Linked DNA regions of Lacrimispora indolis DSM 755. The protein of the gene in region 2 interacts with the protein of the main gene of each other region in a pairwise test. Links are inferred from orthologs where the notes say so. Each region holds a gene or a part of one and is shown on either strand. Other genes may lie near its edges. The genes, in order: rpe and K401_RS0112430.

Region 1 (16,333 bases), 2.3 Mb from region 2 along the record:
AGAAAGTTCTTTATACCCTGGAAAATAAGGAAAGCAGCTTTGCTCCCCTTTATCCTGATGAAATGGGACTGGAAGATAAGGTGGCCGCAGTTGCAAGGGAAATCTACGGTGCAAATGGGGTGTCCTATGCTCCGGCGGCTTTAAAAGCCATCAGAAAATTTGAAGAAATGGGCTTTGGCAGCCTTCCTGTCTGCATGGCAAAGACCCAGTATTCCTTATCCGATGACCAGACAAAGCTTGGACGGCCGGAAGGCTTTGACATTACCGTGCGGGATGCTTACGTATCCGCAGGAGCCGGCTTTGTGGTCATTTTAACCGGAGCCATCATGACCATGCCAGGCCTTCCAAAGAAGCCGGCCGCAGATAATATTGACGTAAATGAAGATGGAGTAATCACCGGATTATTCTGATTGGGAGGTTTTATGAAGTTTAAAGAATGGCTAAAAGACTTAACATATGAGGTAATACAGGGAAGCCTTGACGTAGACGCAGAGGATGTGATTTATGACTCCAGAAAAGCCCGGAAGGGAGTTGTATTCGTCTGTATGAAGGGTACAAGAACCGACTCCCATGATTTTATCCCGGACGTGGTGGCTGCAGGGACGGAGATCCTTGTATTAGAACGAAGGACAGAGATCCCGGATGGCGTAACCGCTGTCCTTGTACATAATGCAAGAGAAGCCCTGGCTCTTCTTGCGGCAGCCAGATTCGGTTATCCTGCAGAAAAGATGGTGACCATCGGCGTGACAGGAACCAAGGGAAAGACCACCACCACCCACATGATCAAAACGATTCTGGAGGCCTGCGGAAAGAAAGTGGGAATGATCGGAACCACAGGTATTGTCATCGGCCAGGAAGTAACGCCTACGGTGAATACCACCCCCGAGTCTTATGAGCTTCACCAGGCTTTCAGCCGTATGGCAGAGGCCGGCTGTGAATACATGGTGATGGAAGTTTCCTCCCAGGCCTTTAAGATGCACCGGGTAGACGGGATCCGTTTTGATTATGGACTGTTTACCAATATTTCTCCTGATCATATCGGGCCGGATGAGCATAAGGATTTTGAAGAATATCTTTATTATAAATCCCGTATCTTTTCCTGCTGTAAAGTGGGAATCATGAACGGCGATGATGACCATTGGGAGGAAGTAATAAAGGATGCCTCCTGCAGGCTCTATTCCTTTTCCATGGAGAAAAAGGATACAGATTTTAAGGCAGAGGCTATCCGATATATCGCCCAGCCGGATTTTGTCGGACTGGAATTTGACATCAAAGGGATCTGCGAGCTTTCTGTACGGGTGAATATTCCGGGCCGGTTTAATGTTGCCAATGCCCTGGCTGCAGTCAGCGTTTTAAGCTTTTTAGGGCTGCCCAAGGAGAATATCTGCCATGGTCTGGAACATTTAAATGTAAACGGGCGTATGGAAATCGTATATGCTTCTGAAAAATGCACGGTGATCGTGGATTATGCCCATAATGCCGTCAGCATGGAAAGCCTGCTTTCAACTCTCAGGGATTATCACCCCAAACGCCTTGTCTGTGTATTTGGCTGCGGCGGAAACCGTTCCAAAGACCGGCGCATTTCCATGGGAGACAGCGCGGGACGTCTGGCGGATTTTACCATCATCACTGCGGATAATTCCAGGTACGAAAAAACAGAAGATATCATCGCAGATATCAGGGGAAGTCTTGAAAAGACCGGAGGGAAATTCATGGAAATTCCGGACCGGAGAGAAGCGATCTGCTACAGCATCACTCATGCCCAGCCAGGCGATATGATTGCCATCATTGGAAAGGGACATGAGGATTACCAGGAAATGAACGGGGTCCGCTACCACTTTTCAGACAGGGAAGAGGTTTTAAAAGCGGTGGATTCCCAGCTTTCAAAGGAAGCTTAAAAAGGAAGGCAGCGATCATAAAGAAAATGCCGGAAGCCGTAAGAAAATGCGGCTTTCGGCATTTCCACGGTAGATGACAGATGAAAGGAATGTACGCCGGAGGCGAACATGGAACGGAGGAAGTAATGGTGAATATGAGGGTAAAGGAAATACTTTCAGCCACAGGCGGAAGACTTCTTTGCGGAAGTGAGGATACGGTTCTGGAACATATTAGCATTGATTCCAGGACAATGAAGGGGAATGATCTGTTTGTCCCCATCATCGGGGAAAGACAGGATGCCCACCGTTTTATTGAGCAGGCTTTTGATAACGGGGCTGCTGCGGTCCTTACCAGCCGGCATGATGCCATGGACTCGGCCAGACCGTGGATCAGAGTGGAAGATACGAAAAAGGCTCTTCAGGCCATTGGCAGCTATTACAGAGACCGTCTGAGCCTTCCCCTGGTCGGCATTACAGGAAGCGTGGGAAAGACCACCACAAGAGAGATGGTGGCCTGCGCTTTGTCTGCACGTTATTCTGTCTATAAGACCCCTGGAAATCATAACAGCCAGGTAGGAGTACCCATCACCATATCGGAAATATCTCCAGAGGATGAAATCGGAGTCATTGAGCTGGGGATGAGTGAGCCGCGAGAACTGACTGTTATTGCAAAGATTGCAAAGATCCAGATGGCTGTGATCACCAACATCGGAGTGACTCATATTGAGCAGCTTGGTTCCCAGGAAAACATTTACAGGGAAAAGCTGACCATTCAGGATGGGTTGGAAAAAGGCGGAATCCTTTTTTTAAACGGGGATGACCGGCTTTTAAAGGCAACAGAGGCAAAAGAAGGCTGTAAGACCATCTATTACGGAACCGGGGAAAATTGCGATTACAGGGCTTTGGATGTTCATTTGGAAGAGGGCTTTCCGGCCTTTACTGCAGCTTTCGGCCCCAATAGGGTCCCTGTGCGCCTGACAGTAATGGGAAGTCATAATGTGCTGAATGCCATGGTATCTCTTGCGGTGGCATCCGAGTGTGGTATTCCCATGGAGGAAGCTGCCAAATGTCTTCAGGAATTTACCGGTTTTAAGAACCGGCAGCAGATTTATTACGTGGGAGGCATGACCATTATTGACGATACATATAACGCAAGTCCTGTTTCCATGAAAGCGGGACTGGAGGTTCTGGGTTCCATCACAAAAGCGGAACGAAGGATCGCTGTACTGGCCGATATGAAGGAGCTGGGAGAAAAATCTCCCGAATACCATTATGAAATCGGAGAATACATTGCAGAGCATCCGGTATATGAGGTGGTGACCTTAGGAGAGCTGGCAGGGGAAATTGCCAGAGCCGTAAAGGAGCATGCTCCTCAGATTCTGGTAAAGGAATTCATGGAACCGGATGGGCTGGTGTCTTATTTAAAAGCGGAATTAAAGGAAGGGGACTGCGTGCTGTTTAAAGGCTCCAACAGCATGAAGCTCAGTCCGGTGGCGGAGGAGTTTTACTTGAACTGAGAGTCTTTTGGAGCCTGTTATGCCCAAAGGACATGGGCAGAAAAGAGGAAACCAATGGCAGAACGATTTGCCCGGATTATTATTGATATTTCCCATGAAAAGGTTGACAGAACCTTTGATTACCGGATTCCGGCAGAGCTTCTTGAGGAGGTTGCTGTTGGGTCCCTGGTTTTGATCCCTTTTGGAAAAGGGAATTCCATGCGGAAAGGATATGTGGTCGGAATTGCCGGTCATGCTGATTATGATTCGGATAAGATTAAGGAAATAGCAGGGATCGTGACGGATGGCGTATCAGCGGAGTCCCTGCTCATCTCCCTGGCATGGTGGCTGAAAGAGCAGTATGGGTCCACCATGAACCAGGCATTAAAAACCGTGCTTCCTGTGAAGCAAAAGGTGAGACCAAGGGAAAAAAAGGTGCTTAGAAGCCTTTTGGACCATTCTCAGCTTTTAAAAGCCTTAGAGGAGGCGGAAAAAAAGAGCTATAAGGCCAGGGCACGGCTTTTTCAGGCACTTTTGAAAAATTCCGTCATTCCCTATGAAATTGCAGTCAATCAGATGAACCTATCTGCAGCTACCTTAAAACCGGTTATTGAAAAGGGATACGTAAGCCTTGACCGTGAGGAGGTTTACAGAAATCCTGTTAAGGCAGAGGCAAAAGAAGGGCGCAGTGTGCTTTTAAATGAGGGGCAGCAAACCATTGTAGACAGCTTTTGTCTGGATTACTCTCAAAATATAAGAAAGACCTATTTGATTCACGGCATCACGGGAAGCGGTAAGACGGAGGTTTATATGGAATTGATCCAAAGGGTCATAAAGGATGGAAAGCAGGTGATCGTCCTCATTCCGGAGATCGCCCTGACCTACCAGACTGTCCTTCGTTTTTACGGAAGATTTGGAAACCGCGTGTCCATCATTAATTCAAGATTATCGGCAGGAGAACGGTATGACCAGTTTGAACGGGCAAGAAACGGGGATATTGATATCATGATCGGCCCCCGCTCGGCCCTGTTTACCCCCTTTTCCCGCCTCGGCCTGATTCTCATAGATGAAGAGCATGAAGGGGCTTACAAAAGCGAAGTATCCCCAAGATACCATGCCAGGGAGGTGGCTGTAAAAAGGGCTTCCATGCAGGGGGCATCCCTGGTTTTAGGCTCGGCAACCCCTTCCCTGGAGGCTTATACAAAAGCCCTTCAGGGAGAATACCGGCTTTTTTGCCTGACAGAACGGGCAAAAAAAGACAGCCGTCTTGCAGACGTATCTGTAGTGGACTTAAGGCAGGAGCTTAAGGAAGGCAACAAGTCCATTTTCAGCCGAAATTTAAAGGCTTTGATGGAAGACCGGCTGGAAAAGCGGGAACAAATCATGCTGTTTATCAACAGGCGCGGCTATGCGAACTTTGTATCCTGCCGTTCCTGCGGGGAAGCCATTCGCTGCCCCCACTGTGATGTGACCCTGACACTCCATAATAACAGCCGCCTTGTATGCCATTACTGCGGATATTCCATATCAATGCCGGACCGCTGTCCGTCCTGCAGCTCTCCATACATCGCTAATTTCGGTGTGGGGACTCAGAAAATTGAACAGATGACTAAAAAAATGTTCCCGGCTGCCAGAGTCCTGCGGATGGATCTGGATACCACTTCAAAAAAAGGGGGCCATGAAGAGATTCTCACCGCCTTTTCAGAGGGAGAGGCAGACATCCTCATCGGCACCCAGATGATCGTGAAAGGCCATGATTTTCCCAATGTGACCCTGGTAGGGGTATTGGCTGCGGACTTATCTTTAAATACCCCGGACTACCGCTCCGCAGAGCGGACTTTCCAGCTGCTGACTCAGGCGGCAGGAAGGGCCGGACGTGATTTCCGAAGCGGTGATGTGGTCATCCAGACCTACAGCCCGGAGCATTACAGCATTGTAACTGCTGCAAATCAGGACTACGAAGCCTTCTACCGGCAGGAAATGGCATACCGCCGCCTGATGAAATACCCTCCGGCAAGCGGTCTTTTAACCGTCCAGTTTTCTTCCCGGCAGGAAAGCCTGTTAAGCGAAGCCGCGGCAGCAGCAGCCGGATTCATCGCTTCTTTGGCGGACCAGGAAAGGGTACAGGTTATCGGCCCTGTGGAGGCGTCGGTTTACAAAATTAATGATATCTATAGAAAAATTTTATACTTGAAACAGGAAAACTATGATATACTAATAAAAATCAGGGATCAGATCGACGTTTTTTCAGAAGATCACCGGTCACTGTTTGACCAGGTAATGGTCCAATATGATTTTTCATAAATGAGAGGATACACCCTATGGGTATACCTTTATGCCCATAAAGCACGGGCAAGAAAGAGGATACACCCTTCGGGCATACCTTTATGCCCGGAAAGAATGGGCAAGAAAGAGGATAAAGGAAAATGGCAATTAGAAAGATCAGAACCATTGGAGATGAAATTTTAAGAAAACACTGTAAGCCTGTAAAAGAGATCACACCAAGGATTACAGAGCTGATTGGGGATATGTTTGAAACCATGTATGATTCCAACGGAGTCGGCCTTGCGGCTTCTCAGGTGGGGGTTTTAAAACAAATCGTTGTATTGGATGTTGAGGATGGCAACCAGTATGTTCTCATTAATCCGGAAATCCTGGAGACAAGGGGAAGCCAGACCGGGCCAGAGGGCTGTCTTAGCGTACCTGGAAAATCAGGAATCGTTACAAGGCCGGAATACGTAAAAATAAAGGCTTATGATGATGCCATGGAGCCTTATGAACTGGAGGGGGAAGGACTTTTAGCCAGGGCGATCTGTCATGAATGCGATCATCTAAACGGTGATTTATACGTAGACAAGGTGGAAGGCGAGCTGGAGGATGTCACCCCTGACGAGGAGGAAGAAGAAGGAGAGGTTGAAGAATAATTATGCGTATCATATTTATGGGAACGCCTGATTTTTCCGTTCCAGCCCTTGTGGCGTTAAAGGAGGCCGGGCATGAAATTCTTGCAGTAGTTACCCAGCCGGATAAACCAAAGGGAAGAGGTAAGGAAGTCCAGATGACTCCTGTAAAGGAGAAAGCGCTGGAATACCAGATCCCTGTTTATCAGCCGGTCAAGGCAAGGGATCCGGAGTTTGTTAAAATCTTATCAGATATGGATCCGGAATTGATCGTAGTAATCGCTTTTGGACAGCTCCTGCCGAAATCCATTCTGGATATTCCAAAATACGGCTGTGTAAATATCCATGCGTCCCTGCTTCCCAAGTACCGCGGAGCATCTCCCATACAGTATGCGGTCATTAACGGAGAAAAGGAAAGCGGAGTTACGACCATGATGATGGCTGAATCCCTGGATACGGGAGATATGCTGGATCAGGAAACCGTTGCTTTGGAAGAAAAGGAAACCTTTGGCAGCCTTCACGATAAGCTGAGCGCGATGGGAGGCAGACTTATTTTAAAAACCATTGAAAAGCTGAAAGAAGGGACTGCCATCCGCATTCCCCAGGATGATTCCGGGACCTGCTATGTAGGCCTGATAAAAAAGTCCATGGGAGATATTGACTGGTCAATGGATGCAGTATCCATTGAACGCCTGATCAGAGGATTAAACCCATGGCCCAGCGCTTATACCGCCTGGAACGGAAAAGTGATAAAACTGTGGGAAGCAGAAGTTGTGGATAAAGAGTATGAGGGCGTCTGCGGCCAGGTGGCAGAAGCAGGCCGTGACTCTCTGGTCATAAAGACCGGAAAAGGCGGCTTGTCCATCCGCAAGCTGCAGCTGCAGGGAAAAAAATGTATGGATATTGATGCATTTCTCCGCGGATACCACATTGGGGAAGGCGCTGTTTTAGAACGGCTTGCCGGTATACCTTCAAGCCCGGAAAGCTTGGGCAGGAAAGAAGAAAGGAGAGTCTGATTATGTATTATGGCGGAATGATGGGATATTATATGGATCCCACCTGGATCCTTGTTATCATCGGAGCAGTTTTGTCCATGGTGGCATCTGCAAGGGTAAACAGTACATTTAACAAATATTCAAAGGTGAGAAGTATGTCTGGAATGACCGGTGCGGAAGCGGCAAAGCGCCTTCTGACTTCCCAGGGCATTTATGATGTTCAGGTAAGGTCCGTAGGCGGGCAGCTTACGGATCATTATGACCCCAGGACCAAGACCGTGAACTTGTCTGATTCTGTTTACGGTTCTACCTCAGTTGCTGCAATCGGCGTTGCTGCACATGAATGCGGTCATGTTATGCAGGACCATACAGGCTACATTCCCTTAAAGCTTCGGGGGGCCATTGTTCCTGCAGCCAATATCGGTTCCAAGGCAGCGCTGCCCCTGATCATTCTTGGAGTTATCATTGGAGGAATCGGTTCTCCCCTTGTTAATATCGGGCTGATCCTGTTTTCTCTGGCTGTTATTTTCCAGCTGGTCACTTTGCCTGTGGAATTCAATGCATCCAGCCGGGCAGTCACTCTTCTCGGCCAGGTAGGGATCTTAGGAGATCAGGAATTAGGCTATACCAGAAAAGTGCTGGGCGCAGCGGCCCTGACCTATGTGGCGGCCCTTGCAGCCACCGTACTGCAGCTTTTAAGGCTGGTGATCCTGTTCGGAGGAAGAAGGAATGATGACTAAGGAGACCGGCAGCGTGGGCGATAGCAGAGAAATTGCGCTGGATATCCTCCTTGAGATCCTGGAGCGGGGAGGCTACAGCCATATCATCCTGCGCCAGGCCCTGAATAAGTATCAGTACTTAAATAAACCGGAACGGGCCTTCATTTCCAGAATAGCAGAAGGAACCGTGGAATACCTGCTTCAGATCGATTATATCATCAATTCCTTTTCCAATACAAAAGTACAGAAAATGAAGCCGGTGATACGCACCATTCTCCGCATGTCGGTATACCAGCTTCTTTATATGGACCGTGTTCCTGATTCAGCCGTGTGCAATGAAGCGGTAAAGCTTGCCGTAAAGCGTAAATTTACAGGATTAAAAGGCTTTGTCAACGGCGTGCTGAGAAATATTTCCAGAAATAAAGAGGGCATTACCTGGCCTGATGACTCCATCCGCTATTCCATGCCTTCCTGGATCACATCTATGTGGGAGGAAACCTATGGCAGGGAGACGGCAGTCACCATGATGGAATCCTTTTTAAAGAATAAAAAGACAATTGTCCGCTGTAATTATGCAAAAGCTTCCAAAGAAGAAATTCTGCAGAGCCTTAGAAACCAGGGAGCAGAAGTGAGTGAGTCCGGAATTTCAGAAGCTGTGCTTTGCATTGAAAAATATGATTATCTGGAAGGCTTGGAGGCATTCCAAAAGGGATTTATCCAGGTTCAGGATCTAAGCTCAAGTTTTGTGGGCGAAATCGCAGATCCGAAAAAAGACGATTATGTCATTGATGTCTGCGGTGCGCCGGGAGGAAAGAGCATCCATATCGCAGATAAGCTTGACGGGACTGGTATGGTGGAGGTCCGGGATTTAACCCTCTCCAAAATAGACATGGTCCAGGAAAATATAAAACGGTGCGGATTTTCAAATATCAGGACAAAGGTCCAGGATGCCCTTGTTCTTGACCCTGATTCCATGGATAAGGCGGATATTGTCATTGCTGATCTGCCCTGTTCCGGGCTTGGGATCATTGGACGAAAGCCTGATATCAAATACCGCATGACGCCGGAAGACTTAGAATCCCTGGCAGCTCTTCAGCGGGAAATATTGTCGGTTGTCCAGGCTTATGTAAAGCCGGGAGGACGGCTGATTTTCAGCACATGTACCATTAACAGAAAAGAAAATGAAGAAAATGCCCAGTGGTTCATTGATCATTTTCCCTTTGACTGCATCGATCTGAAAGGAAAACTGGGAGATAAGCTGGCTTCAGCCGCCGCAAAACAGGAATATATACAGCTTCTGCCGGGAATCCATCCATGTGACGGATTCTTTATTGCGGCATTTCAGAAAAGGTAGGCAGCCTTTACACCCGAAAACATGGGCGGAATAGAGGAACGCCCTGCGGGCATACCTTTATGCCCAAAAACATGGGCGGAATAGAGGAAATGTAGAATGGATAAGATAGATATAAAATCTCTGGATATGGAGAAACTGACAGCCTTTTTGGTGTCAATCGGAGAAAAACCATTCCGTGCAAAGCAGCTCTATGAGTGGATGCACCGGAAACTGGCGGCTGATTTTAATGAAATGACAAATCTTCCTAACTCCATGAAGGAGAAGCTGCTGCAGCTGACAGAGCTTACCTCCCTTACCGTTGTGGAGGAAAAGATCTCAAAAATAGATGGTACAAGAAAATACTTATTCGCTCTTTCTGATGGGAATGTGATTGAAAGCGTTTTGATGAAATACAAGCATGGAAACTCCGTCTGTATTTCATCCCAGGTAGGCTGCCGCATGGGCTGCCGGTTCTGTGCCTCTACCCTTGACGGCCTGGAAAGAAACTTAAGCCCGTCGGAAATGCTTGATCAGATATACCGGATCCAGAAGATCACCGGGGAACGGGTTTCCAATGTGGTCGTTATGGGTTCCGGAGAACCTTTAGACAACTTTGATTATCTGATTCAGTTCATCCGTCTTCTTACAGATGAAAACGGACTTAATATCAGCCAGCGCAACATAACGGTTTCTACCTGCGGCATTGTGCCCGGAATCCTTCGATTGGCTGATGAGGATTTACAGATCACCCTGGCTTTGTCCCTTCATGCGCCAAACGATGAGGTCAGAAAAACCCTGATGCCTGTGGCGAACCGTTTCCCTCTAAAGGATGTGCTGGATGCCTGTCAGGCGTATTTTGAAAAAACAGGGCGAAGGCTCACCTTTGAATACAGCCTGGTAAGCGGTGTCAACGATAATTTAAAAGAAGCTTCCGCTTTGGCAGCCCTGTTAAAAGGCCAGCACGGCCATGTGAATCTGATTCCGGTGAACCCTATTAAAGAACGCAATTACGTGCAGTCAGACCGGAAAGCCATAGAGGCATTTAAAAATCTTCTTGAAAAAAACGGAATAAATGTTACTATAAGAAGAGAAATGGGAAGGGATATTAACGGTGCCTGCGGGCAGTTGAGAAAAAGCTTTTTAACCGAATCAGGGAAGTCCCCCGCTTCAAATGCGAAGAGAATTAATTAGTGGGGAGGGGACTTACTTGTATCAGATGGAGCATTGGTTCTGCCTGATAAGCAGCAATAGCTGCTATTTGATTATGAGCAAGTAGCGGAGCGGATTGCTAATATCCGCCTGACATCAGGAGTAAAGAGGAAGTGAGAATGAAACGATGAAGGCTTGCGCTATGACGGATACCGGAAGAGTCCGCACGGCCAATCAGGATTATGTCTATGCCCAGGCAGAGCCTTTGGGCACACTGCCCAATCTTTTTTTGGTTGCTGACGGCATGGGCGGTCATCAGGCCGGGGATTTTGCCTCCAGATATATTGCCGAAAATCTGGTGGACCACTTAAAACAGGCGGATTCGCCGGGGATTGTTCCGCTTCTTCGGGAGGGGATCTTAAAAGTCAACGGAATGCTTTACCAGGAATCCATGAAGAATACGGAATTAAACGGCATGGGAACGACCCTGGTGGCAGCAGTGATTGAGGATTCTACCATGTATGTGGCTAATGTTGGAGACAGCCGCCTGTATTTGGTGAGGAACCGGCTGCAGCAGATCACAAAGGATCATTCCTACGTGGAAGAGCTGGTGTCATTAGGCCAGCTGGAACGGGGAAGCCGGGATTACCGGGAAAAAAAGAATATTATAACAAGAGCGGTTGGTACAGAGGATAAGCTGGAGATTGATTTTTTTGAAGTCAGCCTGGAGCCGGGAGACTATGTGCTCATGTGTTCCGATGGACTCAGCAATATGCTTGAGGACGCTGAGATGGAAGAAATTATCTGCTCAGAACTGGAGCTGCCGGAAAAGGCAGAAAAATTAATTACAGTAGCCAATGACAATGGGGGGAAGGACAATATAGCTGTTGTTTTGATTGAACCCGAAATTGGCAGGGAGGTAAGCTTATGATCTTGAGACCGGGGACATTTTTACAGGACAGATATGAAATACTGGACCAGATTGGTTCCGGCGGGATGTCAGATGTGTATAAGGCCCTGTGCCATAAATTAAACCGCCCTGTCGCCATAAAGGTATTAAAGGAAGAGTTCAGTTCAGACAGCGGCTTTGTCGGTAAGTTTAAAATGGAGGCTCAGGCGGCTGCCTGTCTTTCTCATCCCAACATCGTAAACATTTATGATGTAGTGGACGAAGGAACCCTCCATTATATTGTTATGGAACTGATCGAAGGAATTACATTAAAAAATTATATTTCAAAAAAAGGCTGCCTTGATGTTAAGGAAGCCATCGGTGTGGCAATTTCTGTTGCACAGGGAATCGCGGCTGCCCACGAACAGGGCATCATACACCGGGATATCAAGCCTCAGAATATCATCATTGCCAGAGATGGAAAGGTAAAGGTAGCTGATTTCGGTATAGCCCGGGCTGCCTCTTCCCAGACCTTAAGCGCTACTGCGGTAGGCTCTGTCCATTACATATCGCCGGAACAGGCAAGAGGCGGTTACAGCGATGTCAGGAGCGATATCTATTCTCTGGGAATTACCATGTATGAAATGGTGGCCGGACGTGTTCCGTTTCAGGGAGATAATACGGTGACCGTTGCCCTGGCCCATTTGGAAGACCCCATAACACCGCCCAGTTTCTATAATGAGAACATACCGGTAGGACTGGAAAACATTATTTTAAAGTGCACCGAGAAAAAACCGGAATACCGTTATGGAAGCATGCATGAGGTCATATCCGATTTACGGAAAGCACTTGTCAATCCTGATGGGGATTTTGTCCAGTACAATTCCCAGGTGGATGATTCCCAGACGGTCATCATCGGAAAACCGGAGCTGGAGCAGATCCGGTCCGGCCGTAAGGTACAGGCAGATCCGGCGGCCAGCCGCAATGTCAGCAGGAATCAGGAGCAGAGGCCGGAACGACGCATGGAAAAAAATGCAGGCCAGCAGCCGGGCAACGGCAGAAACAGAAAACAGGATTCCGAGGATGATATCAATCCTAAAATCGAACGGCTTCTGACAGCGGCAGGTATTGTTGTGGCCATACTCATCGTGATCGTGCTGATAATTGTATTTTCCAAAGTGAGCGGTTTATTCCGTTCCGGTTCCCCTAAGGAGACCGAATCAACAGCAGAGATTTCTACGGAAGAAACCTTAAGCGACAAAAAGGTGAAAATGACCAGCGTTGTAGGTCTGGCAACGGATATTGCGGAACAGAAGTTAAAGGACAACGGCGGACTGTATATGAAGGTAAGTGATTACGTATTTCACGATACCATTGACAAAGGGGATATTGTGTCTCAGGACCCGGCAGAGGGCACAGTCATTGATAAGTACTCTGCTGTCTATGTTGTGGTCAGCAAGGGTCCGGAACACGTTGCCATTGACTTAACAAAGCTTGGCCTTGACAAAATGGATGGCGTTTCTGCAAAAGCAGCACTGGAAGGAAACGGCCTGATCGTCAATGTGGAGCAGAAGAATCATGATACTGTTACAACAGGATATGTGATCAGCTACAGCCCCTCCGAGGCAAAGGAAGGGGAGACCGTGACCCTGGTTGTAAGTACCGGCCCGGCTCTTGTAAACCCTGTAACCGTTCCCAATATTGCCGGTCAGACCCATGAAGTGGCCTTGGAAATGCTGGCTGACGTGGGACTGGTTGCGGGAACAGTGACAGAAGCTGCCTCCGAGACAGTTCCCTGGGGAAGTGTCATCAGCCAGTCCTTAACGGCAGACAGTCAGGTAGAAGCAGGAACCAGCGTGGACTTTGTGGTCAGCAGCGGAACAGCCCAGCAGTCCAAGGTTAAATATCTGGCTTCCATTGATAAATCTTATTCCCTGCAGAACATCATCGGGCCCGGCTCCGGCAGCACACAGCTTACCTTGAAGATACAGCTGAGGCAGTCGGTCAATGGAAAAGACGAAATCAGAGAGCTTATGGGACCTGTTACCATGACAGGAGACCAGATGCTTCCCGTATCATTTAAGAATATAGAAGGTGCTTACGGTGTTAACAGCGGAACCGTAGAGATCGTGAATGTGGAGACAGGCGATGTGATCAATTCATACTCCGTCACATTTATTCCGGTCCCCCAATCATAAGGAACAATATATGACAGGAAAAATTTTGAAAGGAATTGCAGGCTTTTACTATGTCCACGGTGGGGACGAAACCATCTATGAATGCAAGGCAAAGGGTATTTTCCGTAATAAAAACGTGAAGCCTCTGGTTGGAGATAATGTGGAATTTTCCGTTCTGGACAGCGTGGAAAAGAAGGGGAACATCGAACGAATCCTGCCGAGGAAAAATGCCCTGGTCCGCCCTGCCGTAGCCAATGTGGATCAGGCGCTGGTACTGTTTGCCATTACCCATCCGGAGCCTAACTTAAATCTGCTGGACCGTTTTCTGGTCATGATGGAGGTTCAGGAGCTTCCCGTAAAAATCTGTTTCAACAAAATCGATTTAACTGAAAATGAAAAAAGGCTGGCTCTTAGAGATATCTATGAGGCAGCCGGTTATCCCGTTTATTTTACCAGCACCTATGACAATCAGGGAATCCAGGAAATCAAGGAGCTGGTGCATGGGAGAACCACGGTTCTGGCAGGACCTTCCGGAGTTGGAAAGTCCTCCTTAACCAACCTTCTTTATCCTCAGGCTGATATGGAGACTGCAACGATCAGCGAGAAGATCCAGAGAGGAAAGCACACCACCAGGCATTCGGAGATTTTTGGCATGGGAGGGGATACGTACTTGATGGATACGCCGGGATTTAGCTCCATGTACATGGAAGATATGGAATGCAACCGGCTGAAGGATTATTTTCCTGAGTTTGAGCCTTATGAAGACGGCTGCCGTTTTCTGGGCTGTGTGCACATTGGAGAAAAGACCTGCGGCGTAAAGGATGCTGTGAAAGAAGGCAAAATAAACAGGAGCCGATATGAAAATTACCGGCTTTTATATCAGGAACTAAAGGAGAAAAGGAGATATTAATATGCTTAAACTTGCCCCTTCCATATTAGCGGCGGACTTTAAAATTCTTGGACAGCAGGTAACAGAGGTAGCGGAAGCAGGAGCCCAGTACATCCATCTGGATGTGATGGATGGAGCATTTGTGCCCAGCATTTCATTTGGGATGCCGGTGATCGGAAGCCTTAAGGGCTGCACAGACCGGGTATTTGATGTTCACATGATGGTGGAGGAACCTGGAAGGTATATAAATGATATGAAAGAAGCAGGAGCCGATCTCATCTGTGTCCATGCGGAAGCCTGTACCCATTTGGACCGCACCGTTAATCAGATCAAGGAAGCAGGGCTAAAGGCCGGAGTGGCTCTTAATCCGGCAACGCCCTTATCGGTCCTGGACTTCATTCTGCCTGAATTGGATATGGTTTTGATTATGACGGTAAATCCGGGCTTTGGCGGACAGAAGTTTATTCCATATACACTGGATAAAGTGAGGGCTTTAAGACAGATTTGCAGGGAAAGTCATCTTGAGACAGATATCCAGGTGGACGGAGGTGTGACCTGTGAAAATGTGAGGGAACTGATTGAAGCAGGCGCCAATGTATTTGTTGCCGGTTCAGCCGTATTTAAAGGTGATGCCGCCGCCAATACAAAGGCATTCTTAAAAATATTTGAGGAATATGAAGGGTGAAGAAAGAACGTCTTACAGGCATACCGTTATGTCCAAAAGACATGGACAAGAATAAGGAAATTACCGGCCTGGTGGTTACCGGCGGCACCATGGATTATGGATTTGCCGGAAGATTTTTGGAAAACAGAAGGTTTGATAAAATCATCGCAGTAGACGGAGGGCTGGCGGCCCTTTCTAAACTCCGGTTAAAGCCTGATGCCATTGTTGGAGACTTTGATACGGTGTCAGAAGATGTTCTGGCAGAATACAAAAACAGCCCGGACAGGATCACCTGGGAGATTCATAAACCGGAAAAGGATGAGACCGATACGGAACTGGCTCTTAATACTGCCATAGGTCTTGGCTGCTCCAGGCTGGTTCTGCTGGGGGCCACAGGCGGAAGGATGGACCATTTTATCGGCAATCTCCATCTTCTTTATGCCTGCCTGAAAAAAGGTGTGGAAGCCGCCATTGTTGATGAAAAAAACTGGATCACAGTGATTGATAAGGGAAGGACCTTTCAGGCTGAAAGATTATGGGGGAAATACATTTCTTTCCTCCCCTTGAGCGGAGAGGTGAAAAAGATCACACTGACCGGATTCAAATATCCTCTTTATGAAAAGGACATTGACTTAGGAACCAGTTTATGCATCAGCAATGAACTGACCGGTCCGGAAGGCACCATTGACTTTGAATCCGGGATCCTGATTTGTATCCAGTCCCACGATTAAACTGGTATGGTTTAATATATCTAAACTGGATATTTATATCATTCCACTTGCGTGCTAAGATAAAAAAATAAAAGCAGCAGGGAGGAATTACCAATGAGTAAAACAAATGACAGGATTTATAAAGTTGCGCTGACAGGACTGTTTGCAGCCATGTCTTATGTAGTATTTACATTCCTGCAATTTAAGATCACGCTTCCGGGAGGAGATGCCACCTCCATTCATCTGGGGAATGCGGTCTGCGTTCTGGGAGCGCTTTTGATCGGCGGGTTATACGGCGGTTTAGGCGGCGCCATCGGCATGACCATAGGAGATCTCTTTGACCCGGTTTATGTGGTATATGCACCGAAGACCTTTATCCTTAAGCTTTGCATCGGCCTGATTACCGGATTTTTGGCTCATAAAATCGGCAGGATTCAGGAATCCACTGATAAAAAGCATATCCTGACCTGGACCATTGCAGCCGCAGCAGGAGGTCTTTTGTTCAATGTGATTTTTGATCCCCTGATCGGTTACT
Region 2 (16,171 bases):
TTCCCCGGAATACTCCAACTGTAAGGTAAAATCTAAGTTCCCTTCTGCGATCATGTCCAGCACCATGGAAAGCTCATGGATGTAATCAATATAGGTGCCAAGCCTTTCTGCGGTATCCTTTAAGGACGTTGATACGTGTCCAAATTCGTTGTTAGAGGCTGATTTGATGATTACGGAAAGATTTCCTGCACTGATCTCCTGAGATACATCCTGAAGGCGTTTTAAGGGACGTATGATCCGGCTGTTGATGAACAGACAGAGCATGGTGACCAGGATGAGAGTTATTGTGATGCATAAAAGGATTAAATTCCGTCCAAGGGAATGAAGGTCAGAATATAAGATACTTTCAGGGGCCGCGATGGCGATGATCCAGTCGCATTCCGGTATCTGGGTGTACCAGATACCGTAGGTTTCCCCGTTCTGTTTATAGTTTCCGGCTCCCGCTCTCTTGGCCAATATTTCGCCTCCCAGGGCTGCCATGGAAGGATCCGTTTCCTCCTTTATATTCACCTTCAAAGCCTTTGAACTGTCTTCGCTTGCAATATAAGTCCCGTTTCCATCGATCAAAAAGGCAGTTCCTTCTGCATACGGCTTAATTGAGGCTACCATGCTCTGAAGGTCTGTCAAGTCCATATCTGCCGTGGATACACCTATAAACTTTCCGCTTTTATCATAAAGGGGAACAGAGGCGGTCACCATGGAGATTTTGGCAACATCATCGTAGTAAGGAGAAGACCAGACAGCGCTTTTGTCCGTGTTCTGGACGCTTGTGTACCAGTCCTGGGTATTGTAATAAACACCGTCTCCCAAGGAGTAATCGGGAACATAGACCACCTGGTCTCCTTCCCTCATGCAGTAGCGTGAAAAATACCGGGTACCAGGATCCATCTGTCCCGGTTCATACCAGATCCCGGCTCCGGAAGTCTCCTTATTGGTGCCTGCAAAGGAAGTCAGTACGTTTTTAAAGTTGTCCTCCTTCATGACATCGGAAGCTGATTCAAAGGACCTTGCCAGGAGCTCCGCCACCTTCTGGTTTTTACTTAAGGATACCCGGATGCTTTCCACCGCAGATGTGAGGCTCTGCTCCATTTTCTCCTGGGTGTTTTTTCTTATTATTTCCTTGGCAGCTATGTAACCTAGGAATGATAGCAGGATCATTGAGACTGCGATGACTGGGATAATAATTGCTAAAAATTCTGTCCGAACCGATCTCTTCATAAGTGTCCTCCTCCTGATTTTCCAATAATGGAAAAAACTTTAAACTTTATGATTATTTTATAACTTTTTTCTTAATATTTCAATGCAGTTACTGTAAAATTATGTCGAAATTTGCGATTAAAGGATAAAGCACCATGAGGGATGATGAGTTGAAATTTAGGCTGAAATATAATTGTTCTTTTTGGATGGGCGTGATATTATAAGATGTATGATACAAGTCAAGGACAGAGTTGAGAAAGGAGAAATATGAATAAGAATTCAATCACCCCTTTGTACCAGCAGCTTGCAGATGACATTAAGCAGCAGATTATGGAAGGCAGATTAAAAGAAAATGACAAGCTTATGACGGAGCTGGAATTCAGCCAGGCTTATGACGTCAGCAGGATCACGGTCAGAAAGGCGATTGAGATACTGGCTGACGAGGGATATGTTACAAAGCACCAGGGGATCGGTACCTTTGTTGCTGCGAAAAAGCTGAACCGGGTCATGAACAAGCTTTTAAGCTTTACGGAGATGTGTGAAAATGACGGGAAAACGGCGTCTACGGAAATGGTTTCCCTGGAATGGACATCAGCCTCCGTCTCCATCAGCCAGTATCTTCATATAAATGAAAAAGACCGTGTGTTAAAGATCATCCGGATCCGGAAAAGCGACAAGGAACCGGTTATGCTGGAAGAAGGGTATTTTCCGTCAAAGTACTCCTATCTCATGGGAGAAGATTTAACAAGCTCTGTGTATTCCATTCTGCGCAGACATGACACCGTGCCCACCCATGCGGTGAAGACCGTGGAAATCTGCTATGCAACAAAAGAGGAAGCAGAATATCTGAAGGTGAGGGAAGGCCAGGTCCTCCTGCTGCACAAGGATCAGGTCATGGATGAGAATGGCCAGGTCATTCATTACAGCAAGCTGATCATAAATCCGGAAAGATATAAACTGACCATCTTTACGTAACGGAACAAAGGGGATCTAATAAAAGAAAATAATCGCTTAAATGACGAAGGATTTAGGAAAGTAAAACTTTATTTTCTTAAATGTTCGTCATTTTTACTATGCAGAACTTGCATATGCATAAACTCTGGGATAAAACAGACAATAAAATGAAAAAAGCTATTGCAAAATATGATATATCATAATATAATGTATCCAAGTTGTAATAAGATGTATGCATACAATACATAACGGTCACAACTATTTTACCGGATACAAGAAAGGAGAGTAAATTATGAAAAAAAGCTTTAAAAAAGCGATGTTTGCAGGCTTATCCTGCATCATGGCCATGTCCATGACTGCCTGCAGCGGCAATACCGGTGACCAATCCCCGTCCGCCAAAGCCTCCGCCGAATCCTCACAGTCCGCTTCCGGGGACACCACGGCAGCAGCCCTTGCAGGAGATAAGAAGGTCATCAAGCTGTTCCACCGGTTTCCCGATGATCCCTGTAACTCATTCATTGAGAAAAAGGTGGCAGAATATGAAGCGGCCCATCCGGATATTGATATTCAGATCACCAGTGCCCAGAATCAGCCCTATAAAGAAAAGATCAAAGTCGTCGTAGGCTCCGATGAATGTCCTGATATCTTTTTCAGCTGGGGCGGTGAGTTCTCAGAACGCTTTATCCGTGAGAATCTGATCCTGGATCTGACACCGTACATGGAAAAGGATACGGCATGGAAGGATTCTCTTCTGCCCACTCAGATGGTAGAGTATACCACTGATGACGGGATGATCTACGGCGTTCCTTTCCGCTTAGACGGCAAGCTGTTTTTCTATAACAAGGATATATTTGAAAAGGAAGGCCTTGAAATTCCTGGAACCTGGGATGAATTTCTGGCCTTATGCGACAAGCTGAAAGCCGGCGGAATTACGCCCATTGCGGAAGGAAACCAGGATCAGTGGCCTGCATGCCATTATGTAGGCACATTAAACCAGATGCTTGTGGCAGACGATGTAAGAGCCAGAGACTATAATCCGAAGACAGGGGAATTTGCTGATCCGGGATATGAAAAGGCTCTGGAATATTATCAGCAGCTTGTGCCTTACATGAATCCCGGCGTCAACGGGCAGACTCATGATATGGCAAGGCTTGGCTTCACCCAGGGACAGACGGCCATGCTGTACGCCGAACTGGTGGAAATCACAAACATCAAACAGGAAAATGCAGATTTGAACTGGGGAATGTTCAACTTCCCGGTTGTGGAAGGGCCGGGAAACCCGGATCTTCTCACCGGTTCTCCCGAAGGCTTTGTGGTTTCCTCCAAGACTAAATATCCGGAAGAATGCATCCAGTTCTTAAAATGGTTCCTTGGACCGGAAGTCGGTGCCGCACAGGCGGAAGAGGTGGGCTGGTTCAATGCTTCCAAGGGTGTTGATGCAGGCCTTAAAGATCCCTCCCTGATCGACGCATACAAGGCAATTGCTTCTGCAAAGGAGATGGGACCATGGTTTGACAGCTCCCTGTATTCCACCGTATGTGATACATATCTGACCGCTATTTCCGATATTACCAACGGAGACGTTACCCCGGAAGAGGCCATGAAAAAGGTTCAGGCAACGGCAAAGGAAGCACAGTCCCTGGTCCCTTAGTTTCTGAAAAGAATATCAGCTTAACAGGGAGCGTATCACGCTCCCTGTTCACGAAAAAGGATGGGATCCAGATGAAAAAAAAGAAATTCATGCCATATCTGTATGTATTGCCGGGGCTTTTTATGGTGCTGGGCTTTGTATACATTCCTATCATAGTCAACTGCATATACAGTTTTTTCCGCCTGTCATCCTACTCCTCCACCATGAAATTCGTAGGGCTGGATAATTTCAGGCGTTTGTTTACCAATGAAGTATTTCCCATCATGTTGAGAAACAACGTGTATTACTGCGTCATATCCCTCCTTGTGCAGGTGGGCTTTGGAACGGTTCTGGCGCTTTTGCTGGAGAGCAGGCTCACCGGCAGGGCGAGAGGATTTTACAGAAATGTTTATTTTATTCCATCCCTGATCTCCCTGACAGCAGTTGGCCTGATGTTTAATTTCGTCTATTCTCCCCAGGTGGGCCTTTTAAATACTTTTTTAAAGAATGCAGGACTTTCCCAGTTCCAGCAGACCTGGCTGGGAGATAAAAGGCTGGCCATTTTCTGTATCATAGCCATGAGCCAGTGGCAGTTTACCGGTTATATCACGCTGCTTATGGTGGTGGCTTTCCAAAACGTGCCGGTAGATTACTTAGAAGCAGCCCTCATTGACGGGGCAGGGCCTGTGAGAAGGGCTTTAAGCATATCCCTTCCCCTTGCAAAGGAACAGCTTCTGGTATGCTCCATCATCACCATTATCGGAGCATTTAAGTTATTTACCGAGGTTTATTCCACCACCAGCGGCGGCCCTGGAAACAATTCCCAGGTGCTTGGCCTGTTTCTCTATCAGAATGCGTTCCTGCATGATGATATGGGTATGGCGGCCACAACGGGAGTATTGATATTTGCCATAACCCTGACCGCATCCATCATACAGCTGAAGGTTTCAAGGTCCGGTGAGGCATAAAGGAGGGATGCGGGTTGAAACATTTTAATAATTCAAAGGTATTTCTGTTAAGGATATTGCTGCATATTTTCCTGATTTTTCTGGTGTGCGTCATACTTTTCCCGGTCATGTGGCTGATCCTTAACTCATTAAAAACGAACCAGGAAATGTTTTTAAATTCTCTGGCCCTGCCGAAAAAATGGATGGCAGTCAATTATGTGACGGCATGGAACAAGGGCCTTTTTAACTACTTTAAGAATTCCATTCTGGTGAGTACGGTATCCCTGGTATGTATTCTGTTCATCAGTTCCTTTCTGGCCTATGGACTGACCAGGTTCCAGCTTCCCGGCAGTACCTTTATCTTTTTTCTGGTGCTGGGTGGTATGGCCTTATCCGAGCAGGTGGCCCTTGTCCCTCTTTACAAGATTTTGCAGTCCATGAAGCTTTATAATACCCAGTGGGCGATCATATTGCCCTATGTGGCATTTCGCATCCCATTTACCATGTTCCTGCTCCGGTCTTATTTTATCTCCATCCCAAAGGAACTGGAGGAGGCGGCCATCGTAGACGGCTGCAACAGCCTGCAGCGGTTTTTCCTGATCATCGTTCCCATCAGCAGGCCGGTCCTGGCTTCCTGTGCCATTGTGAATTTAAACTTTGTGTGGAATGAATTCCTCTTTGCCAATGTATTTCTGGAAAGCAAGGCCATCATGACCATTCCTCTGGGGCTTATGGCGTTCCAGGGAGATTTAAAGTCCGATTACGTGGTCATGCTGGCAGGGATCTTCATTGCCTCCCTTCCCATGGTGCTTTTGTTCCTGTGCATGCAGAGGCAGTTTGTCCGGGGACTCACCCAGGGGGCGGTAAAGGGATGACCATGCTGACAGCGGATTATCATGTTCACAGCATTTCTCCCGATGCAGGGGCCCCCATGGAGGAAATGTGCGAAAGCGCCATAAAAAAGGGGCTGGAAGAGATCGCCTTTACGGATCATTATGAATTTTATGCCCATGGGCTGGTGAAGGAGTATTTTCATGAGGATTACTTAAAACAGTACTGGAAGTGCCTGGAAAAGTGCAGGGAAAAATTCGAAGGGAAGCTGGTGATACGCCGGGGGCTGGAGATGGGGCAGATGCACTTATGTCCGGAAGATGCTTTGAAAGTCATCTTTGAATACCCCTTTGACTTTATTATCGGCTCTCTTCACAAGATTGAAAATGTGGATGTCAGCCAGATGGAATATACGGAAAAAACCATGCCCCGGATTGCAGAGGCATATTACCGTCATTTATTAAGGCTTTCGGAGGTGGGGGAATTTGATTGCCTGGGGCATTTGGATCTGATTAAAAGGCATTCCGTAAGAAATGGCCTTCCAGATTATTATGACAGGTATGAGAAAGAAATTACACGGATCCTTAAAAACCTGGTGGCAAGGGGCAAGGGAATAGAAATCAACACCTCCGGGATCAGACAGGGGGCAGGAGAGACCATTCCATCCTTAAGAACGGTAAAGCTGTTTGTCCAGCTGGGGGGAACTGTGGTAACGGTCGGATCGGATGCCCATAAGCCGGAGGATGTGGCGGCGGATTTTCATGTGGCGGAACAGCTTTTAAAAGAAGCGGGCATCAGGGAGGTCACAAGGTTTAAGCGTAGGCGGGGCTTTCCTGTAAAAATATAGGATTATGACGGTAAAAGGAGAACAAACCATGATCAGAGTGTTAGGCTTGGGAGATAATGTGGTGGATAAGTACATGCACATCATGACCATGTACCCGGGAGGGAATGCCTTGAATTTTGCGGTGTATGCAAAGCTCTTTGGCTATGAAGCCGGATATATGGGGAATTTCGGAGATGACGGGGAAGCCCGGCACGTATATGATACGATTTCGGCCCTGGGACTTGACGTTTCCAGATGCCGCTTCTGGAAAGGGGAAAACGGTGCGGCTAAGGTGAAGCTGGAGGACGGGGACCGGGTATTCATAGGAAGCAATAAAGGCGGAGTTTCCCTGGACCATCCTCTGGAGCTGACCAGGCTGGACATGGAATATATAGCAGGGTATGACATGGTGCATACCAGCATTTTCAGCTATATGGAGGCCCAGCTCCCGGCTCTTAAGAAAGCGGCGGCCTTTCTTTCCATGGATTTTTCCAACCGCGCCTCTTTGGAGTACTTAAAGGAGACCTGCCCTTATATTGACTGCGCCTGCATCTCCTGCGGAGAAGACATGGCGGAGGAGGAGATCCGGGATCAGATAAGCTCCATCATTTCCTATGGCTGCCGCAGCATGGTCATCGCCACCAGAGGGGCAAAGGGAGCATTTGTGTATGTGGATGGAAACATATACCAACAGTCACCCTGTCTGGTAAAGGCCAAGGACACCATGGGAGCAGGGGATTCCTTTATCACCTGTTTTCTGGTCAGTTATTTGGACGGAATGAAATATGCGGTGGATTTTCCTGACGGTTCAGGAATGTGGGGAATTACCTCAGGGCAGGAATTCAAGGACCTGGTCATAAAGACCAGCCTTTATAAGGCCGCTGTTTATTCTTCCCAGAACTGCCAGAAGGATGGTTCCTTTGGCTATGGAAAAAAGTTTGAAGAGTGATCCGCAGCATATAAAAAGCCCTGTAAGACATCCGGTTTTTTTAAGGACTGTCATACAGGGACATTTTTATTTATGGAATATCAGTTAAAATCTGCAATGGGGACTGAAAGTGCTTAATAATCAAGCTTCCACATATACCGCCTTTTGGTAAGGGGATGGCTGCGAATGGCCGCCAGCTGTTCCGCATAGATCCTTAAGACGCCGCTGATCAGCATGGGGTTAAAATATTCTGCAACGGATTTATCAATGTGGGAGCTGAGGCCGAAATCCTTTGCATCCAGGACCGTTACCTTTGCATCAAACCGCTGAAGAAAGGTGAGGGCTCTGGAATCCATGGGGCGTGTCGGCCCGTCATTCATCAGGAGGAGATAGGGAACCCCCGTTTCAACCATTTCAAAGGGCCCGTGGAAGAATTCGCCGTCATGGAAGGTGCTTGAAGGGATCCACTGCATTTCCATCATGAGAAAGCTTGAGAAGGAATAAGAAACCATCTGTGTTGCTCCTGAGCTCATGACATATAAAATAGGCATGTCTTTGTAGTTTTCAGCAAAGGCTTTTGCGGCCGGAAGGCTCATGGCAGCGGCGGTTTCGATCAGGCCGTAAATCTTTGAAAATCCATCCTCCATTGCATTGTAATGGTCATATCCTTCATAGGTGTTCAGGATTTCCGCGGAAAGCATAAGAACATCGGTCATTTTCTCCATCTTTGCCGCGTAGCTGGCTTCAAAACCATGAATGATCTGGTAATGGGACGCCAGGGCAAGGGGAGAGCCTTCTATATGAGTCACAGAGATGACGGCAGCGCCAAGGTCCATGGCTTTTTTTGAGGCGGCTACTGTTTCAGGGGTGTTTCCGCTTAAGGAGCAGGTCACCACGATTGCGGATTCGTCTACGGATACCGGGGTGGAATAGTTAAATTCATTGGCAGTGTAAATGCTCACCCGAAGCCTCCTGGAATTTGCTTCCAGGAAATATTTGCCGGGAAATAATTCTGACATGGAAGCACCACAACCCACGAAGCAGACAGAAGTGATGTTTGGATGCTCAGCCTTGATTGCAGAAACAATTTCTTTAACTGTCATAATATGTACCTCCAAAAATAAATTTGCTTGATTTATAAATACATTATATAACATCATATAACAAGAGTCAACGAATATATGAAATAAATTCAAGGATGTACTTGAAAAATATAAACATAATGTTATAATACGTCATATAAGATATTAATTAAAAAGCGGAGGAGAACATTATGACAGTCAAGGAAATCATAACTGAAATCGTGGAAAAGAAGAAAGAAGCGGGAGGAGTCCGGGAAGTATATTTTGTCGGCTGCGGCGGCTCCCTGGGAGCCTTTTACCCAGCTAAAATTTTTCTGGAAACAGAAGCTTTGTCCATACGGACGGGCTGGTATAACAGCAATGAATTCGTACATAACACGCCCAGGATTTTAGGAAAAAACTCAGTCGTCATCACAGCATCCCACAGGGGAGACACCCCGGAAACCGTAAAAGCCGCCCAGGCTGCAAAAAAGGCAGGAGCCACGGTCATAGCCCTTACCTGGTCTTCTGATTCCCCAATCACAAAGGCATCGGATTATGTGGTTTCCTATACCTTTGGTGAGGAAAAGGATATTGGAGGAGAAAAGACCATGGTCGGGCTGATGGCTGCGGTGGAGCTGCTGGACCAGACAGAGGGCTATGAACATTACGACAAATTCCAGGATGGAGTATCCCGTATTGACGGAATCGTAAAATATGCCCGCAAACATGTGGAAAAAAGGGCCGTGGCCTTTGCAGAGGAATACAAGGATGACAAGGTGATTTATACCATGGGAAGCGGCGCCGCTTATGGGGCAGCCTATATGGAAAGCATCTGCATATTCATGGAAATGCAGTGGATCAATTCTTCCAGCATCCATGCCGGAGAATTTTTCCACGGTCCCTTTGAAATTACCGATGCCGAATCCCCGTTCATGATCCAGATCAGCGAAGGGCCTGCCAGAGAACTGGACGAGAGGGCTTTGTCCTTTTTGAGAAAATATGCGGGCAGGATCGAAGTGCTGGACGCAAAAGACTTAGGTCTGTCCACTATTGACTCTTCTGTTGTCTCCTACTTTAACCACTCCTTATTTAATAATGTATATGATGTTTACAATCATGCCCTGGCAGGCAGGAGACAGCATCCCCTTTCCACAAGGAGGTATATGTGGAAGGTGGAATATTAAATTCGTTATAAGACAGCCGCCCCGCAGACAAAGGGAACAGCCTCCCCTGGTCTGGGGGGCTTTTTAAATTCTTAAAATGAAGGGAAAACAGCAAAAACATTAAGCTGCAATTATTAACAGGAAAAAGCGACATTTTTCCCTGAATGTGATATACTGTCTTAAAAGTGTATCTTTCGCAAAGTACAGGCTGTCGTTATATAATCAACTGGAAAGAGGGGATTTGCCATTGAAAAGGTACGATAAATTAGTCAGGGACAGAATACCGGAGGTGATCCAGGCACAAGGGAAAAAGGTGGTATGGCGCATCCTGACTGAGGAAGAACATTTAGAGAAACTGGAAGAAAAGCTTTATGAGGAGGTAGAGGAATACCAGGAGGACAAGAGCCTGGAAGAGATGGCAGATGTACTGGAAGTGTTGTATTCCATTTGCAGTGCCAGGGGTTATACCGCAGCAGAACTGGAAGCAGAGCGGGAAAAGAAGGCAAAAAACAGGGGCGGCTTTAAAGACAGGATTTTTCTGGAGTATGTGGATGAGTAGATGAAAACGCTTAGGTACTATGGTAAAAAAATACATTCCAAAAAGGGAGGAATGCGTTATCCGGCGTAAATACACAATATTTCTATCCACAATCATCAGCATCATCTGTACTGTCATGGCCTGCTTTTATTTATTTTCCATTGACAAAGTGGGCGATATTTATGTTGAGAAATCAGAGGAAGCAATCTATAACATTAAAAAGGATTTTCTAAAGGACACGGTCAATAACCTGATTTCCGAAATAGAGCTGAGGCGGGCAGCCAAAGCTTCCTATGTGGAAACCTTTGTTTCCAGAACAGCTGAGATCATTAACATGAAAAAGGATCTTTCAGACCGGGAATTCAATGATTTCTTCATCCAGTTCTTCCGGGACAATCCGGATTATAATTATATGACTGTGATTGTGTGGGACAATGAGGCAAATAAGCCGGTTTTTGATCCGGGGAACCTGGCAAAGTCTGTCTGGAAGGATACTCTTAAGGCCAACACCTCAGGTTTATCCTCTTACAGGGTTTTCATTCACGGGGATTACTCCTTCCTTTTTGGACTGACAAAGAGCTATGTGGATGGCCTTGTGAAAGCAGATATGGTCAATGTGATCAAAAACTCAAGATTTGATGGAAATTCCTATATCTGGGTAAACGAGATACTGAATTATGAGGGGGGTAAAAATTACGCTATCCGAAGGATCCATCCCAACCTGCCGGAGACAGAGGGGACCTATCTTTCTACGGATATGACAGACATGGAGGGGAATTATCCGTATTTGACCGAGCTTCAGGGGATTAAAAAGGATGGAGAGCTGTTTTTCTCTTATTATTTCAAAGAGCTGGATGACAATGACGTATCCAAAAAGCTGACTTATGCCAAGCTTTATAAGGATTATGACTGGGTAATTGCCATGGGCGTTTATCTGGATGATCTGCAGCCTTACATTGACCAGACCAATGGAGAAAGCAAGGTGCTGGTATCCAGGCTCACCATGCTTTTGGTGCTGCTTCTTATCATCATACTGGTCATCAGCCTGTTCTCTGTTTCTTTATTGGAGAAATTCTATTACCGCCATGCGAGAAAGGTGATGGAATCTGAGCTTAACCAGGATGTCCTTACAAAAGCAGGCAACAGGAGAAGCGGAACAAATGACCTGGCCAATGCCTTTAAGGAATTTAAGCGGACAGGCTTAAGCCCCGGAATTATGATGTGCGATATGGACCACTTTAAGGGGATCAATGATAAATACGGCCATTACGCAGGGGACATGGCTCTGGCAGAGTTCGTAAAGATGATGAAAAAAACTTTAAGAAATACGGACAAGATCATCCGCTGGGGCGGAGATGAATTCGTTGTCATTCTTTACGGCATGGAGAAGAAACATGCACTGGCTTTTGGAAACAAATTTTTGGCCTCCATATCTTCTTTGAAAATACAGGATCACGATGAAGAGATCGGCATCACCGTATCTGCAGGGTTTTCCTTCTTTAAGGAAGGGGATGAAGACTATCAGGCGGCATTAAGGCGGGCAGATGAGGCCCTTTATAAGTCTAAGTCGGAAGGGCGGAATCAGGCCAATGTCATCATGTAGAAATTAAGGCTGTGAAAGGAGAAGACTGGAAGATGACCATTTATATAGCTCTGCTCCGGGGAATCAATGTGGGCGGAAAAAACAAGATAAAAATGGCTGAATTAAGGCAGGTGCTTGAAGAGGCCGGGCTGATACGGGTGGAGACTTATATCCAGAGCGGCAATGTCATTTTTGAGTCAGAAGATGGGGAAGATGAGCTGAAGAAAAAGCTGGAGGATCAAATCAGGGAGAGATTTGGTTTTTCCGTAAGCGTAATTTTGAGAACGTCTGACCAGCTGGGTCAGCTGATCAGGAGCTGTCCTTATACGGAAAAGGAAAGGGAGGCGGCGAAGGCCCAAAACTCAGAAGGAGAAAGCTTTTATGTCTGCCTTTTCCATCAGGCGCCTCTTAAAGAAGAGACAAAGCGCCTGGACCCTTTTGTAAATGAGAAGGATGATTACCGGATGCAGGGCAGGGAGATTTATCTTCTCCTTTGCCACAGCATCCGCAATTCCAAGCTTTCAGATAAAATGTCCCTATTGGGCGGGCCTGTAACAGTGCGGAACTGGAAGACCATGGAAAAGCTCCACGCCATGGTAACTGCCAGGATCTCCGAAGAGTAAGGCCTTTATACCCCGCTTTCGCTGGGCTGGGATTGTATCATGCTGCTTTATACCTCATCCAGGAATGAGAAACAGGTGACCTTCTTTCCCTTATATGAAAACTCAACAGAGTGAGAATATACACCAAAAAACTTCTGAATGTTTGCGCCTGTCATCACCTGCTCTGTATTGCCGGTGATATAATCCTCCTCGCCCAGCAAAAAGCATTTGTCCGCAATGCGGAGCGCATGATTTGGGTAGTGGGTATTAATGATGCAGGCAATGTTCTTTTCGGATGCCACTGCCTGAATAAGTTTGAGCAGACGGATCTGATTGCGGAAATCCAAATGTGATTCCGGCTCATCCAGCACTAAAAGCTGAGGAGAGTTGATAAGGGCGCGGGCGATGAACACCAGTTGAAGCTGCCCGCCGCTCAGCTCGCTGCAGGGATGGTTTCGCAGATCATGGATCCCTACCCTTTCCAGCATCTGATCCGCTAAGGCATAGTCGTTTTTGCCCGGCGCGGCAAAGAAGGAACTGTGCCCTGTCTTTCCAAAAACCACCATGTCTCTTACAGAGTAGTTGAAGGAAACCTTGTGGGCCTGCGGCACATAGCCGATTTCCTTCATTGGTTTGTTTTTCCGGCTCCTCTTACCGCTTATTGCGGAATAGCCGCTGTTCCAGCTCAAGATGCCAACAATGCACTTTAGCAGCGTTGTTTTGCCAATGCCGTTCCGGCCCATGACGGCCATCACCTGCCCGCCTTCTAAGGAGAAGGTGATATTTTGCAGGAGCGGCTGATTCTGGGTATAGGCGAAGCACCCTCCCTGTACTTCCAGTAATTTGTCCACTGGTTCACCCCTCCTTTCTGCTGCGGTTATAGATGATTGCAAAAAAAGGCGCTCCGATGAGGGCGGTCAGAATTCCGATGGGAATTTCCGCAGAGGTTAAGTTTCTTGCGGCGGTATCCACCAGAATCATAAAGATTGCTCCTGTTAAGCAGGAAGCGGGCAGGAGATGCCCGTGATTCACCCCTACCAGATTTCTGCAAATGTGCGGAATAACAAGCCCGACCCAGCCAATTACACCGGAAACGGTCACACTGCCGGCCGTTGTCACCGTTGCGAATAAAATCACCAGCCAGCGGGTTGTGTTCGGATTGATTCCAAGGGTAAAACAGTCCTCGTCGCCAAGAGAGAGAAGGTTGATTTTCCAGCGCAGCAGATATAAGCCTGTGATCCCTCCCATAATGGGGACAAAAGCGATTCCGATGTCACGGTAGGTTGCATTTGCAAAGCTGCCCATCTGCCAGAAGGTGATGGCAGGGAGGGTTTCAGAAGAATCAGCCACATACTTGATCAGGGAAATCAATGCCGAGAAAATGGAGGACACGATGATGCCGCCAAGAACCACGGACAGTGTTCCAGTGCCGTTCCTTGACCCGGACAGAAAAAACACCAAGAGCACGCTGGTCAGTCCCAGGGCAAGGGAGAGTGCCGGTGTAAACAAGCCCAGCCCGCCGGTGAGCAGGATTCCAAGCGCCGCACCAAAGCCTGCGCCGGAACTGACCCCCAGTAAATCAGGGCTTACCAGTGGGTTTTGAAAGGTGCCTTGCAGGGCGGAGCCGGATATGGATAATCCGGCCCCGACCATTGCAGCTAAAATGATTCTCGGAATCCGCACGTTAAAAACCACAAAGGCGGCGGTCTCCAGCGTGCTGTCCATGCCTCCGTGCAGCTTTGCGGATAGGATAGCCATAAGGTCAGGCAGACGGATGCTGTACTTTCCCAGCAATATTGCACTGATGACTGAGCCCGTCAACAGCAAAGCGCCGATGATCATGGTTTTACTGTAATTTGTGTTATGCTCCTTTCTCATATCCCTGTCGCTTCCCGATAGTCCAGGATTGAGTCAAGATCCTGCTCCGTTAATCCAACGCCGTAATTACGACGGTAGTATTCCTTAATTTCTGCCCTGATCTCGCTTCTGCTCATAAGCTCAGGATAGGCTTTGGAAACCAGCCAAAGAGGAAAGAGAGGAGAATCCGCACAAGGAGTCACCCAGGCGTAGGTCGTTCTCGGCACATCAAACACTTGCTTATTCTTCCACGCAGTAAGAAGCGACCAGTCCTGCCCCTCAATGGAATTCTCCAGAATATAGCTTGCAGGAACATCCTGAAAGCACATGATAAAGTCCGGGTTCCACTCATAAATCTGTTCCATGCTGACCTCGCCGGTGCCCTCAACAGATGCGGCAATATTTTCGATTCCGCTCAGGGCAAAAAAGCTCTGCGCCCAGCCGTCAAAGGAATCCGAGCCCATGACCATAATACTGCCGGCCTGATTGAGCTTGATGCAAAGCCCTCTTTTTTTCTGAACGCCCACGTTTTTCAGCAGGTTTTCCAGCTTTGCGTTGGTGGTGTCCCATTCCTTCTGAATCCCCACTGAAGTATCTGTACCTAAAATTTCTCTGATTTGCTTATCCCAGGCAACAGACATTTTTTCAGGGCTGTTGACACCCTTTATCAGAAAATCCACTGCCGGAATATTAAGACCCTCAATGCCTTTTTTTTGGAAATCTCCGTAATAGAAGATGACATCCGGCTCAAGCGCAAGAAGGGACTCCGTATTTACGGCAAAATTTACATCCACAAAGGACGATTCTACAGACTTCCAGTTTGGGAATACCTTTTCGACGACTTTAGGGTTGGAAGTCAAAAAGGAGCGGGAGTTAATGCCCACAATCATCTGGGTGTCCGGAATAGCGCTCACCACAAAGGACATGACCGGCGGGCTTAGTATGACAATTTTCTTAATTTCTGCGGGGGCAGGGATTGTGACCTCATTCCCGCCTAAGTCGGTGATCCTTCGGGGTGCGTTGGATTCCGCCGGGACTGTGCTTGCAGACATCTGGGTTGTGGCAGATGCTTCAGGTATCTTGGATTCGCCGCCTTGCGAAGGGGGCTGTCCGCAAGCTGCTAACGACAGGCAAAGGTTGGCCGCCAGAATAGCGGCAATAAACTTGTTTTTCATGTAGAGCTTCTCCTTATATGCATGATTTTGTATTTCAAAGAGCAGCGGGTTGAGCGCGGAAAAGGCCGTTGTACCTGCCAACCCCTGCAATCATCCGCCATGTCAATTCTTGATTCAAAGTCTGAACTCCTCCTGATACAGACAAAAAGACGCAGAGTCGATAAAACAATGAGATGTTTTATCAGCACTGCGTCTTAGCGTCTGGCCTTTGAACAATAAAAATTTTTCGGTTTTTCACATTAATTAAACGTTCCTGTTTGCATTTCGGGCAGAATAGCGGGAAGTTTATGAGTACCGTATCACTGCGAATCTGAATCCTTGTTTTTTGTCCGCATACGGGACAGCATACCCATTCGGTCTGCTCCACATCCCCACCCCTCTTTCCGGTCTCCGCTGTGCCCCATGCGGTCACGCATGGTTTTGAATCAGACCAATGGCATGATTCAGAAATCCATTAATTGCCTCCAATTTATCTCCAGGCATATCCGCAAGGAAATCAAAAAGCGCCTTGTCGTTTTCCTCATGGTACTTCTCATGCTTACGGTAGGCTAACTGCCCCTTTTCTGTCAGGTGGAGCAAACTGCGCTTTCTGTCCTCTGTGTCATCCTCTTTGGCAATCAAACCCCGTTCGTTCAGCTTTTGCAGAGTCTTATGAACAACAGGCCGGGTGATTCCAAATTTACGTGCAAGCTCAGCGCTGTGGATACCCGGAAAATCGCCAATCATTTTGATGATATGGATTTCTCCGCGGTAGAAGGTCATATCCTCACTGCCGAAGTCCAGAATATTGGTTCTGCTATTGGCAATTTGCTCGGTCAGCTCAATAAAGGAACGAATGACATCGTCTGAACAGGTATCAGACACCAAACTCCCCTTT

What was found.
Region 1: the proteins of K401_RS0112430 (region 2) and rpe interact in binary tests that used the Escherichia coli proteins (3 or more experiments, as listed by UniProt). The link is inferred for Lacrimispora indolis DSM 755 from one-to-one orthologs.

What each region holds. Positions count from the first base shown.
Region 1 is NZ_AZUI01000001.1:4,920,992-4,937,324, forward strand. The notes cover bases 13,329-16,277. They hold rpe (ribulose-phosphate 3-epimerase), read left to right. Parts: upstream 13,329-14,446; coding sequence 14,447-15,109; downstream 15,110-16,277. Other genes in these bases: pknB (Stk1 family PASTA domain-containing Ser/Thr kinase), read left to right, coding at 13,329-13,556; rsgA (ribosome small subunit-dependent GTPase A), read left to right, coding at 13,567-14,445; K401_RS0124015 (thiamine diphosphokinase), read left to right, coding at 15,151-15,819; K401_RS0124020 (ECF transporter S component), read left to right, coding at 15,913-16,277. Also shown: K401_RS0123945 (formate--tetrahydrofolate ligase), read left to right, coding at 1-410; K401_RS0123950 (UDP-N-acetylmuramoyl-L-alanyl-D-glutamate--2,6-diaminopimelate ligase), read left to right, coding at 423-1,898; K401_RS0123955 (UDP-N-acetylmuramoyl-tripeptide--D-alanyl-D-alanine ligase), read left to right, coding at 2,024-3,394; replication restart helicase PriA, read left to right, coding at 3,449-5,677; def (peptide deformylase), read left to right, coding at 5,800-6,297; fmt (methionyl-tRNA formyltransferase), read left to right, coding at 6,300-7,289; K401_RS0123980 (zinc metallopeptidase), read left to right, coding at 7,292-8,008; 16S rRNA (cytosine(967)-C(5))-methyltransferase RsmB, read left to right, coding at 7,998-9,341; dual-specificity RNA methyltransferase RlmN, read left to right, coding at 9,438-10,511; K401_RS0123995 (Stp1/IreP family PP2C-type Ser/Thr phosphatase), read left to right, coding at 10,657-11,400; more of pknB, read left to right, coding at 11,397-13,328; more of K401_RS0124020, read left to right, coding at 16,278-16,333. UniProt on the Escherichia coli protein: Catalyzes the reversible epimerization of D-ribulose 5-phosphate to D-xylulose 5-phosphate.
Region 2 is NZ_AZUI01000001.1:2,581,451-2,597,621, forward strand. Bases 5,598-8,384 are described here. They hold K401_RS0112430 (PfkB family carbohydrate kinase), read left to right. Parts: upstream 5,598-6,434; coding sequence 6,435-7,334; downstream 7,335-8,384. Other genes in these bases: K401_RS0112420 (carbohydrate ABC transporter permease), read left to right, coding at 5,598-5,603; K401_RS0112425 (histidinol-phosphatase HisJ family protein), read left to right, coding at 5,600-6,406; K401_RS0112435 (SIS domain-containing protein), read right to left, coding at 7,448-8,384. Also shown: K401_RS31225 (methyl-accepting chemotaxis protein), read right to left, coding at 1-1,218; K401_RS0112405 (GntR family transcriptional regulator), read left to right, coding at 1,465-2,172; K401_RS0112410 (ABC transporter substrate-binding protein), read left to right, coding at 2,444-3,802; K401_RS0112415 (carbohydrate ABC transporter permease), read left to right, coding at 3,874-4,749; more of K401_RS0112420, read left to right, coding at 4,764-5,597; more of K401_RS0112435, read right to left, coding at 8,385-8,416; K401_RS0112440 (SIS domain-containing protein), read left to right, coding at 8,587-9,561; K401_RS0112445 (nucleoside triphosphate pyrophosphohydrolase), read left to right, coding at 9,788-10,099; K401_RS0112450 (sensor domain-containing diguanylate cyclase), read left to right, coding at 10,119-11,681; K401_RS0112455 (DUF1697 domain-containing protein), read left to right, coding at 11,714-12,283; K401_RS0112460 (ABC transporter ATP-binding protein), read right to left, coding at 12,331-13,113; K401_RS0112465 (FecCD family ABC transporter permease), read right to left, coding at 13,118-14,140; K401_RS0112470 (ABC transporter substrate-binding protein), read right to left, coding at 14,137-15,294; K401_RS32400 (cysteine-rich KTR domain-containing protein), read right to left, coding at 15,476-15,661; K401_RS32405 (methyltransferase), read right to left, coding at 15,703-16,171. UniProt on the Escherichia coli protein: Catalyzes the ATP-dependent phosphorylation of fructoselysine to fructoselysine 6-phosphate. Functions in a fructoselysine degradation pathway that allows E.coli to grow on fructoselysine or psicoselysine.